2 regions of the Pseudoalteromonas rhizosphaerae genome follow, and region 1 is predicted to be linked to the other one. Evidence: predicted binding sites of a transcription regulator. Region 1 holds the regulator's gene; the other holds the start of a gene.
What was found. Region 1 encodes MetJ, which represses methionine synthesis genes. Its sites were predicted from a motif close to TAGACGTCTAGACGTCTA; they were not measured.
Positions count from the first base shown of each region.

Region 2: PVK79_RS19690 (methylenetetrahydrofolate reductase) is a predicted target of MetJ. The motif match lies at 1,976-1,993, and genes of this name have one in related genera.

Region 1 is NZ_CP118496.1:711,334-716,871, forward strand. Features, by position in the region: gene priA (primosomal protein N') at 1-876, opposite strand, end outside; gene rpmE (50S ribosomal protein L31) at 1,110-1,322, shown strand; gene PVK79_RS03190 (malic enzyme-like NAD(P)-binding protein) at 1,901-3,142, shown strand; gene metJ (met regulon transcriptional regulator MetJ) at 3,252-3,572, opposite strand; gene metB (cystathionine gamma-synthase) at 3,808-5,070, shown strand; gene metL (bifunctional aspartate kinase/homoserine dehydrogenase II) at 5,077-5,538, shown strand, end outside.
Region 2 is NZ_CP118496.1:4,564,872-4,570,409, reverse strand. Features, by position in the region: gene PVK79_RS19695 (DEAD/DEAH box helicase) at 1-862, shown strand, start outside; gene PVK79_RS19690 (methylenetetrahydrofolate reductase) at 975-1,931, opposite strand; gene PVK79_RS19685 (M16 family metallopeptidase) at 2,179-5,064, shown strand; gene PVK79_RS19680 (helix-turn-helix domain-containing protein) at 5,229-5,538, opposite strand, start outside.

The DNA of each region.
Region 1 (5,538 bases):
ACAAAAGCGCCAAGTTTGTAAGCGTTCGTTATCGGTCAGTGCTGAATGCCACAGCATAATCGGCGTATCAGGAAAGCGACGACGAAATCGATTAACCGTTTGTGGCGTAAGGCCAATTTCAGGCACTAGTACGAGTGCTTGTTCACCGCGTTTTAAAACCTCTTCAAGGCATTGTAAGTAAACCTCGGTTTTACCACTGCCAGTGACACCTTCTAGTAAAAAGCTATTGAAACCGACCGCTTGATTAATGGTGGTACAGGCTACTGCTTGCTCTTTATTTAGAGTCGGCTTAGTGCCTACGGTGGGAAGTTGTTGTTGCCATTGGTTGTCGTGTTCAATCGTTTGGCTGATCAGCTCTTTGTTAAGTAAGCTGTCGATAGTTTTTTTACTAAACCCCAGCGCTTTTAATTCTGTAAGTGATGATTTACCCGAATCTGCCAGTTGTTTGAGTAAGCTTAGTTGGCTCTTTGCTTTTAAAGACGGTAATTTAGCGCCTTTTTCAGTTAGTGCCACCATACTAATACTGCTTTTATCTGGGCACAGTCCTTGACGCAGCGCGCCAGGCAGGGCGATATGAATTGTTTCACCTAGTGGGTAGCAATAATAGCGCGCAGTAAAACGCAATAATTCGATATGTCGCTCTGATAAAACGGCTTCATCATCAATCACTTCAAGCACTGCTTTAAGTTTATTAACCGGCACATCGGTGTTGGTTTTTAGCGCCAGTACTACCGCAACTTTGCGCTGATTACCAAATGGCACCCATACCCGCGCACCGACTTTAGGCATCACCGATAAACCATCGAGTTGCTCTGGAATGCGATAATCAAAGGTGCGATGCAACGGTACTTTTATAGCAACTTCAACAAAACTCATAACAACCCAAACAAGAACGAATAAGGGAGTTAATGTACTAAAATTATGGCTGAAAACCTACCTGCAAATATCTTCTTTAAAACTTTTGTTCATTTTATTAGCAAAAACGACATTTAAAGCTTGTAGCAAGTGGGGTTGTTGCTTAGAATACGCGTCCTAAATAATTTGTTTTAACGACGTATGGTGCCAGACTCCGGGTTTGGAGAGCGATGCGGCCTTAACTAGAGGTTTCTATGAAAGAAGGTATTCACCCTAAGTACGAAGTAATTTCAGCATCATGTTCATGTGGAAATAAATTCGAAACTCGTTCTACTCTGTGTAAAGACATTCACTTAGACGTATGTTCTGCGTGTCACCCGTTTTACACTGGTAAGCAAAAAGTTTTAGACACAGGTGGCCGTGTTGATCGCTTTAACAAGCGTTTCGGTTCACTTAGCAGCAAGTAATTCTTGTTGTTTTGTCGGAAAAAGCACCTTAGGGTGCTTTTTTTTATGCCTGCTATTTATTAAAAACACCGCCTTTTAGTCTTTATTTCTTGCTCTAGTGCTCCAGCTTTACGCATTCATTATGTTGTGACTATTTCCCACTTTTATATCCAGTATAGCGAGTAAATAACAGACAAATAGTGATTTGTTGACTATATTGTCATTCTCGTTAAAGCGATAAATTAAACGTTTTTGTCGGTAAAGTTAGGTCTTTTGCGGTTAAATGTTGTTAACGTCTTACTTTGATGGTTTTTAGTCATAGGCCATTATTTTTGCTTTAAAGCGTTGCATAATGAGCATTTTAAGATGGGTTTTTTGATGCTTTGTGGCGTTTTTATAGCCGAAAATTGAAGCTTTTTTGCAAAAAATGCTGACAAAACGCATAAAATTAACGGATATAGCATATAACAGGATAGACCTGATATTGCTTGAATTTAATTATAATATAGGTATCGTTCCCTATAAGATATAAGATATAAGATATAAGAACTGCTTACTCTCACTTTCAACTTAACTTACTTGCAGGATAAAATCGCGTTATGTCAGACTTTCGTGAACAAGCTTTACATTACCATTCGCACCCCGTTCCAGGAAAAATTAGCGTTGAGCTTACAAAGCCAGCTGAAACCGTACAGGATCTTGCACTCGCATACAGCCCCGGTGTTGCAGAACCGGTACGTGAAATAGCTGCTGATCCCGCTAATGCCTACAAATACACCGGTAAAGGCAATATGGTTGCGGTTATTACTAACGGCACCGCTATTTTAGGTTTAGGTAACTTAGGTCCATTGGCTTCAAAACCGGTTATGGAAGGTAAAGCGTTATTATTTAAACGCTTTGCGGGTCTAGATTCGATAGATATTGAGGTGAAACACAATACCACCGAAGATTTCATCAATACAGTTGCTAACATAGCTGATACGTTTGGCGGTATTAACTTAGAAGACATTAAAGCGCCAGAGTGTTTTGAAATAGAAAAAGCATTGATCGAGCGTTGTAGCATTCCAGTGTTCCACGACGATCAACACGGTACCGCGATTGTAACGGCTGCTGGTATGATCAACGCACTTGAAGTACAAGGCAAAGAAATTGAAGATGCGATTATCGTTTGTTTAGGAGCCGGTGCCGCAGCGGTTGCTTGTATGGAGCTACTGATCAAGTGTGGCGCATTGCGTGAACATATTTACATGTTAGATCGTAAAGGCGTTATTCATACTCGTCGTGATGATTTAAACGAGTACAAACAGTTATTCGCTAACAATACAGATAAGCGCACACTGCAAGATGTTATTGCTGATGCCGATGTATTTGTTGGTGTATCTGGCCCGAATTTACTTTCTCCTGACGATCTTAAGCTAATGGCTGATCGACCTGTAGTGTTTGCCTGTTCAAACCCAGATCCAGAAATCTCACCAGTGCTTGCTCATGGTGCTCGCGATGATTTAATCATGGCAACGGGTCGTTCAGATTATCCAAACCAAGTTAACAACGTGCTGTGTTTCCCATTTATTTTCCGTGGTGCGCTAGATGTGCGTGCAAGCAAAATTAATGATGAAATGAAAATTGCTGCGGTTGACGCTATTCGTAGCATTGCTAAAGAACCAGTACCAGCGGAAGTATTAAAAGCGGCGGGTGTTGAGACACTTGAATTTGGTGCGCAGTATATTATTCCAAAACCGATGGATCCGCGTTTATTACCGCGCATTGCCAAAGCAGTAGCGCAAGCGGCAATTGATTCTGGTGTTGCACAAATTGATATGCCGGAAAACTACATGGAGTAGCTGCTTAGCTGCAATTGGTAATGGCACAATAATAAAAACCTCAGTAACTTACGTTACTGAGGTTTTTTTGTAGCCAATTCCTGAAGCAGGAATATATACAAATGATAACTTAATCTTCGTTGAGTACAGGTACTTCGAGACCCATTTCAAGCATGATTTTTTTCACTTCTTCAGGCACTTTCTCTGGATTATCTTTACGTAAATCTTCATCGTTTGGCAGTGGTTGGCCAGTAAATGCGTGTAAAAATGCTTCACAAAGTAATTCGCTATTTGTTGCATGGCGAAGATTATTAATTTGACGACGAGTACGCTCATCAGTCAAAACTTTTAATACATTTAGCGGGATCGAAACGGTGATCTTTTTAACTTGTTCTGATTTTTTCCCGTGTTCTGCGTATGGGTGAATATATTCACCATTCCATTTAGCCATAGGATGTATCGTTGCCTCAGGTTGTTAATTGTTTGCGCGACCTTTTGCAGCGCAAAGATGGCGAAATTCTATCGTGTTAAAAAAGATAGTCAAATACTTGTTTTTTAGCCATCTAGCGGCTTAAATGTTTTTACTTCTAATCTTGCGGCTAAAACCGCATAAATGCTTTGACTTATTAAATTTGATCCTCTAACCTTTTAGACGTCTAAACATCCATTTAATTGTAGGTGACGGTATGAGTCAAAAGAATAAAGCAACCATTGCAGTACGCAATGGTATTGATGCAGATAAACATCACGGCGCGGTTGTGCCTCCCATTCATTTATCGACCACCTACTCATTTGCTGATTTTGATAAAAAGCGCCAATATGATTATGGCCGTAGCGGCAACCCAAACCGTGATTTACTCGCTGAAACGCTCGCTAAGCTTGAAGGTGGCGCTAAGGGGATTATCACTGCAACGGGCATGGCTGCGGTGCATTTAGCTACTCAGCTGCTAAACAGTGACGATACCTTAGTGATCCCACATGATTGCTATGGCGGTAGTTACCGCTTATTCACCTCACTTGAAAAGCGTGGCTTATTAAAGTTAGTGGTTTTAGATTTAACTAAATCTGAAAATCATCAAAAAATTCTTGAGATAAAACCAAAGCTAATTTGGATTGAAACACCGAGTAATCCTATCTTACGGTTAACCGATATTAAAGCGATCACCACGATTGCTAAGCAGTGCGGTGCGTTGGTTGGTGCCGATAACACATTTTTATCACCTGCTTTGCAAAACCCAATTGAGTTTGGTGTTGATATTGTGGTGCATTCGACCACTAAATATATTAACGGTCACTCAGATGTTGTTGGTGGTGCGGTGATCGCCGCTACCCAAGAGTTGGGTGATGAGCTTGCTTGGTGGGCTAATAACATTGGCATTACCGGTGCCCCGTTTGATAGCTACTTAACGTTACGTGGTTTACGTACTTTGAATGTTCGTTTACGTCAGCATCAAGAAAATGCCTTTATTATTGCCCAATATCTAGAAAACTCCCCTTATGTAAGCCAAGTATATTACCCTGGATTAGTATCTCATCCACAGCATGAACTCGCTAAACAGCAGCAACGTGGTTTTGGTGGCATGGTAAGCTTTGATATCAAAGGTGATATTAATGATGCTGCAGAATTTTTGACCAGCTTAGAAGAATTTAGCTTAGCTGAGTCATTAGGTGGGGTTGAGAGTTTGATTTGTCACCCTGCAACTATGACCCACGCAGGTATGGAGGCAACTGCTCGTCTTGCTGCGGGAGTAGGTGATACCCTGATCCGTATTTCGGTGGGCATTGAAGATGTAAAAGATTTAATCGCTGACTTAGATCGTGTATTCAATAAAGTGAAACCAGGTCAAGCTCAGCACGGCGCAAAAGTAATCGCTTCCTCTGTTCAACAACAAGATGATGAGCAATCAAGCTCATTTAAACTGACTCCTGCACATACGGCTTTGTGGTAATAAAAAATGGTAAATATAGTTCATAAATTTGGTGGTTCTAGCTTAAGCTCAGCCGAGCGATATCAGGCTGTTGCTAATATTATTTTAGCGCATACTGAAGCGGGTGACTGTGTGGTGGTTTCTGCTGCCGGTAAAACCACCAATACGTTAGTAAAGTTATGGCAAAGCTACCAACAAAGTGATCAACAAGCAGTAAGTGATATTTTACTGCAGCTTGATAACCATCAACGTACGTTGATTGAGCAATTGTTAAGCCCTACGGCGCGACATGCAGCATTAAACATACTTGAGCAAGAGTTGGCCTTAATAGCGCAACAAACACAGCAGCACAGCTTACAGGAAGCTGCATTACTTGCTCATGGTGAAGTATGGTCGGCACGATTGTTAGCAACTTATTTGCAGCAGCTAGGCCTTGCTGCGAAAGATGTTGATGCGCGCCAGTTATTTACTTTAAATGATGGGCAGTTA
Region 2 (5,538 bases), 1.5 Mb from region 1:
TGTAGTGGCAACGCCAGGGCGATTACTTGATCATATAATCAAAGGCAGCATTAAGCTATCAAGTGTTGATTCACTGGTGTTTGATGAAGCCGATCGCATGCTTGATATGGGCTTTATTGACGAAATTAAACGTATATTGCGCCATGTTCCCAGTGATCGTCAGACCTTACTATTTTCAGCGACCTTTGACGATAGTGTATTTGAGCTCAGTAAAAAGTTATTAAAAGATCCAAAACTTGTTGAAGTCAATAAACGTAATTCTGCGGCTGTAGAAGTTGAGCAAATCATTTACGCGGTTGATGAAGACCGTAAACGTGAGCTTGTCTCGCACATGATTGGCATGAAAAACTGGCGCCAAGTACTGATCTTTACTCGCACAAAGCAAATGGCCGATCAACTCGCCAAAGAAATGTGGAAAGATGGCTTAAAAACACAGTCAATTCATGGTGATAAATCTCAAGGTGCACGTGATAGAGCACTGCAAGATTTTAAAGAAGGTACCACTCGTGTGCTAGTGGCAACCGATGTTGCAGCTCGAGGTCTAGACATAGTCTCGTTAAAGTATGTGATTAATTTTGAATTACCTTATATAGCTGAAGATTATGTCCACCGTATTGGCCGCACAGGGCGCGCTGGCGAGCAAGGCTTAGCGATGTCATTAGTCAGCCTTGACGAGCAGTGGTTACTTGAAGAAATTGAAGTGTTGCTTGATACTCGTCTAACGCCGCAGTGGTTAGCTGGCTATGAACCTGATCCAAATAAAAAGCCAAAAGACAACCGTAAAAACACCAATAAATCACGTAAAGAGCGCGACAAAAAACGTATTACAGGGCAAAAAACACCAAACAGAAGACGCAAATAATCGTTCTCAGTCGTGACTTATTAATTCATTGCATAATATAGTATTTATTATCAAGCTCAAAATAAGCAAACGGATATGCTTACTTTGAGTGATAAATTATAAAAACGGATACTTACGCAATTTGTTTTTCAGCTAAGTTTAATTCCATCGTCGCTTTTAATAAGCGGTAAAGATTAATAGATGCATCAATTTCTTCTTTACGGTTGGTTAAACTTTCAATATTTAACCCCAGTGGCACGTCTAAATGCGCGCAACTTCTTAGTATTAAATCTAAGTTTTCACGGCAAATACGTACAGATTCACTCAGTGGGTTTTGCGAATCAAGCATCCGCCATTTAGTTGCATCAGGTACGGAAATTCCTAACCATTGCATAAACTCTAAGGTTTTTTCACTGCCGCAGGGCGTAAAGGTTAGAATAATACGTTTAGGTTCGATACCTTGAGCTTTACAGCTGCGCGCATAACTGGTGATCAAATCCACGGTTGCTTGCGCGTTATACACAGCTTGTGAGATAAAAAATTTACAGCCTTGCGTGGTTTTTTCAAGTAAGCGTTCATGTTCATTACGTTTACTTGCGTGGCGCTCGGCAATGGTAACGCCTCCTAAAAAGAAGTCTTGAGGCTGTTCGCTTAAGACTTTATAAGCATCAGGCAGGCTTAATTTAATATCCCCGTCAGATGATGGACTACCGACTAATACTAGGTTTTTTAAATTAAACTGGTTTTTAGTTTCGCTTAACCACTGTTTAAATTCGGCCACACCGCGCTGTGCAACACTTTTATAAGTGATCACTTCTTGATGCGATAAATTACGTAGTAAGTTACTGTATTCTCGAGGATCTACTGTTTGCTTGAACGGAAAAGGGCGAGGCATCTCAGTGCGACTACTTTCATCTTGAATGTCATAAATAATCACGCCATCGTATTCAATTTCATGCAAACGAGCTAAGAGCTTTTGTGCGATAATTTCAAGCTGCGCTTTATCAGTACCAATACGTGGTGGGGTGGTACCAATTAAGTACACACCCTGATTGGTGTCTTCAATTTTCTCTTGTAGTGATAAAGCCATAATCCTCATTCCAGCTAAGTTAGTGTCTATGGTAAATAATATAGCAGCCATTTAGACGTCTAGATAGATTTTTTTAGTGAAACTTTTTCAACGAAGGTGAGTTTTATTCATGTTGCTCTGAATGAAGAGTTCTCTGATACACAACTGTTTACATAATTTATTACCTCAGGGGTCTTATATTGACTTGCTTTGTTGCATAATCGGATGACTAAAAACAAGAAATTTATTCAACTAACAAGGGATAGCAATGAAATTTAAATTATTAGCAACGAGCCTTGCGGTAACGCTTGCACTGGGCGGCTGTGCAAATAACAGCGGCTCAAACATGGTCAAAGAGGTTGAGATTGAACAGTCAACGGTTGCCAGTAGTAATGATCGGGTGTTCTCACAAGATTATTTATTAGAAGAGCTTGATAATGGTTTACGCGTTATGGTGGTGAAAACTGATTACCCTGATGTGGTATCACTACAAATTCCAGTGTCTGTCGGTTCTCGTAATGAAGTCGAAGCAGGTAAAACCGGTTTTGCACACTTTTTTGAACACATGATGTTTAAAGGCTCTGAAAAATATCCGCAAGATGTGTATTCTGATATTCTAAAAAATTCTGGGGTTGATAATCGCGCTTATACAACCAATGATTACACTAACTATCACTTAAACTTTTCAAAGCAACATCTTGATAAAGTACTTGAAATTGAAGCGGATATTTTTCAAAACCTGACTTATTCAGAAGAGCAATTTCGTACTGAAGCATTAACAGTTAAAGGCGAGTACCTTAAAAATAATGCCAGCCCGGTTCGTAAGTTACTTTCTGCAGTACGTAATGAAGCATTCGAAAAACATACTTATAAACATACCACCATGGGCTTTTTTGAAGATATTGAAGCCATGCCGGATCAAATGGCATACGGTAAAGAGTTTTTTGCTAAGTTTTATAAACCTGAATATGTGTCATTAGTGATTGTAGGCGATGTTGATCCAGCTGAAACTATGGCTATGGTTAAAAAACACTGGGGCCAATGGCAAAAAGGCGATTTCGTTGCTGATATTCCAACCGAACCAAAACAGCAAGCGGCGAAATATATACATGAGCAAAACGAAGGCTTACCAGGGCATTGGTTATTAGTATCTTATAAAGGCACAGCCTGGCAGCCAAAACAAAAAGACAGAGCCGCGCTTGATTTACTGTCACAGCTTTATTTTTCAACCAACTCAGAGCTTTACCAAGAGTTAGTGGTTGATAAACAAATTGCTAGCCAAATGTTTAGCTATAATCCTGATACCAAAGATCCCGGCTTATTACATGTTTTTGTGAAAGTTGAAAATGAGGCCGATTTAGCGGTTGCTCGTGATGCAATTAATAGCACCTACGCAAAAGCTCGCACTGAGTTGGTTGATAGCCAAAAGCTAGCTGATTTAAAATCCAATCTTAAATACAGCTTTATTAACGGCCTAGACTCATCACAAGCTATAGGTTCAACCCTTGCCAGTTATATGCATTTTGAGCGCGATCCAGAAGTCGTCAATCAGTTATATGCAACGGCAGATAGCATCACCGCGCAAGATATTAAAGACATTGCTAATAAGTATTTTGTAGACAGTGGTCGTACTACTGTGACTATGTCTGCACTGGATAAAGTGGCTGGCTTTGAACAAGAAGTGGACTTAAACACTCTCGTTGCTAGCAAGCAAACTGTGCAACAGCGTCATTTTAAAGTGCTAGATAAAACCAATAGTTCGCCATTGATTGATATTAACTGGTTATTCCATACCGGTGCTGCGGCTGATCCTAAAGGTCAAAAAGGCGTAGCTGCACTCACTGCGGCCATGCTTGCTCAAGGTGGTTCACAGGCGAAGAGCTACAACGACATTAAACAGGCACTTTATCCATTGGCAGGTAGCTTTGGTTATCAGATAGATAAAGAAATGATTTCGCTACAAGGGCGTGTCCATAAAGATAACGCTGCACAATGGTATGCACTGGTTAGTGAGCAGTTACTAAATCCTGGCTTTAGAGAAGATGACTTTAAACGCCTTAAGAAAGAGCTCATCGACGGTATAAAATCTGGCCTAAAAGCCTCAAATGACGAAGAGCTAGGTAAAGAAGTGCTTTATCATAAGCTGTATCAAGGTCACCCATATGAGAGCTATAACTACGGTGATCTATCTGATTTAGAAGCATTAACACTTGATGACGTGAAAGCGTTTTATGCGAAAGAATTTACTCAAGCTAAACTGACTGTCGGTTTAATTGGCGCAGTACCTGAATCACTTAAAGCAACCATGTTTAGCGATTTAAGTGCTTTGCCTAAAGGTCAGCAAAGTCGTTTATCGATTCCTGATGCACCAGCGCTAAAAGGTCATCACGCTACAATTGTAGAAAAATCAGCGCAATCGACTGCGGTATCGTTTGGCTTCCCAATTGATACCATTCGTAGTAGTGAAGACTGGACGGCACTGTGGTTAGTTCGCTCATACTTTGGCGAGCACCGCAGTTCAAACTCATATCTTTATGAGCGCATTCGTCAAACCCGCGGTATGAACTACGGCGATTACGCGTATATTGAGTATTTCCCACGAGGTATGTTCCAGACTAAGCCTGATGCAAACTTAGGCCGCTCTGAGCAAATATTTCAAGTATGGCTTCGCCCGCTGCGCTCGAACAATGACGCTCATTTTGCAACGCGTACCGCTTTATTTGAACTTGATAAGCTAATCAAAAATGGCATGACAGAAAAAGACTTTGACGCAACGCGTAACTTCTTAATTAACTTTGTGCCGCAAATGGTAGCAAGCCAAAACCGTCAATTAGGGTATGCGCTAGATAGTGAGTTTTACAACACCGATACTTTCGTAAAATATGTAACGAGCAAGCTTGAAAAACTGACAGTAGCTGATGTAAATCGTGTCATAAAAGAGAACTTACAAACGGATGATATTCAGTATGTGTTTATCACCGGCGACGGAAAAGATATGCAAAAGCGCCTAGCGTCAGAGCAAACATCCCCTATGGTATATAATGCAGAGAAACCAGCTGAATTAGTTGCTGAGGATAAAGTAATCGCTAATTACAAACTGGCAATACCAGCGAAAAATATTGAAGTACTTGCTGTAGATAAGGTGTTTGAATAACGAGCATTTAAATAACTAAGAAGCTTAATTTAGATGCCCCAAATTTGGGGCATTTTTATAACATTGCGCCAATTTTTACACCTAATCCAAAAAGTATAATTGCACTGACGATAAGCACTAAGGTGATGTGTCCTCGCGATTCCTTTGACATAATTTAAATCTCCTTATTTCATAATTAAAAACACGGTGATCATGCCAAGCGCAAAGCTGGCAATGGACGACAGCGCTAAAATTGTTGTGATACTTTGCGTATTTAAAGTGTGTGTCTGAGCAACTGAAACTGTATTTTCCTCAAGTTTTATTAACTCACCTTGACGTACTTCTAACACTGCACACAAGGCCATGGTGGTTTCTTTAGACGCTGCACCTTCTTTTTCTACCCGTTGAATAGTTCGTAAACTTACGTCACAGGCATCTGCAAGCTGTTGTTGAGTCCAATCAAGCTTTTGCCTTAATGCTTTTATAGTTTTGGGG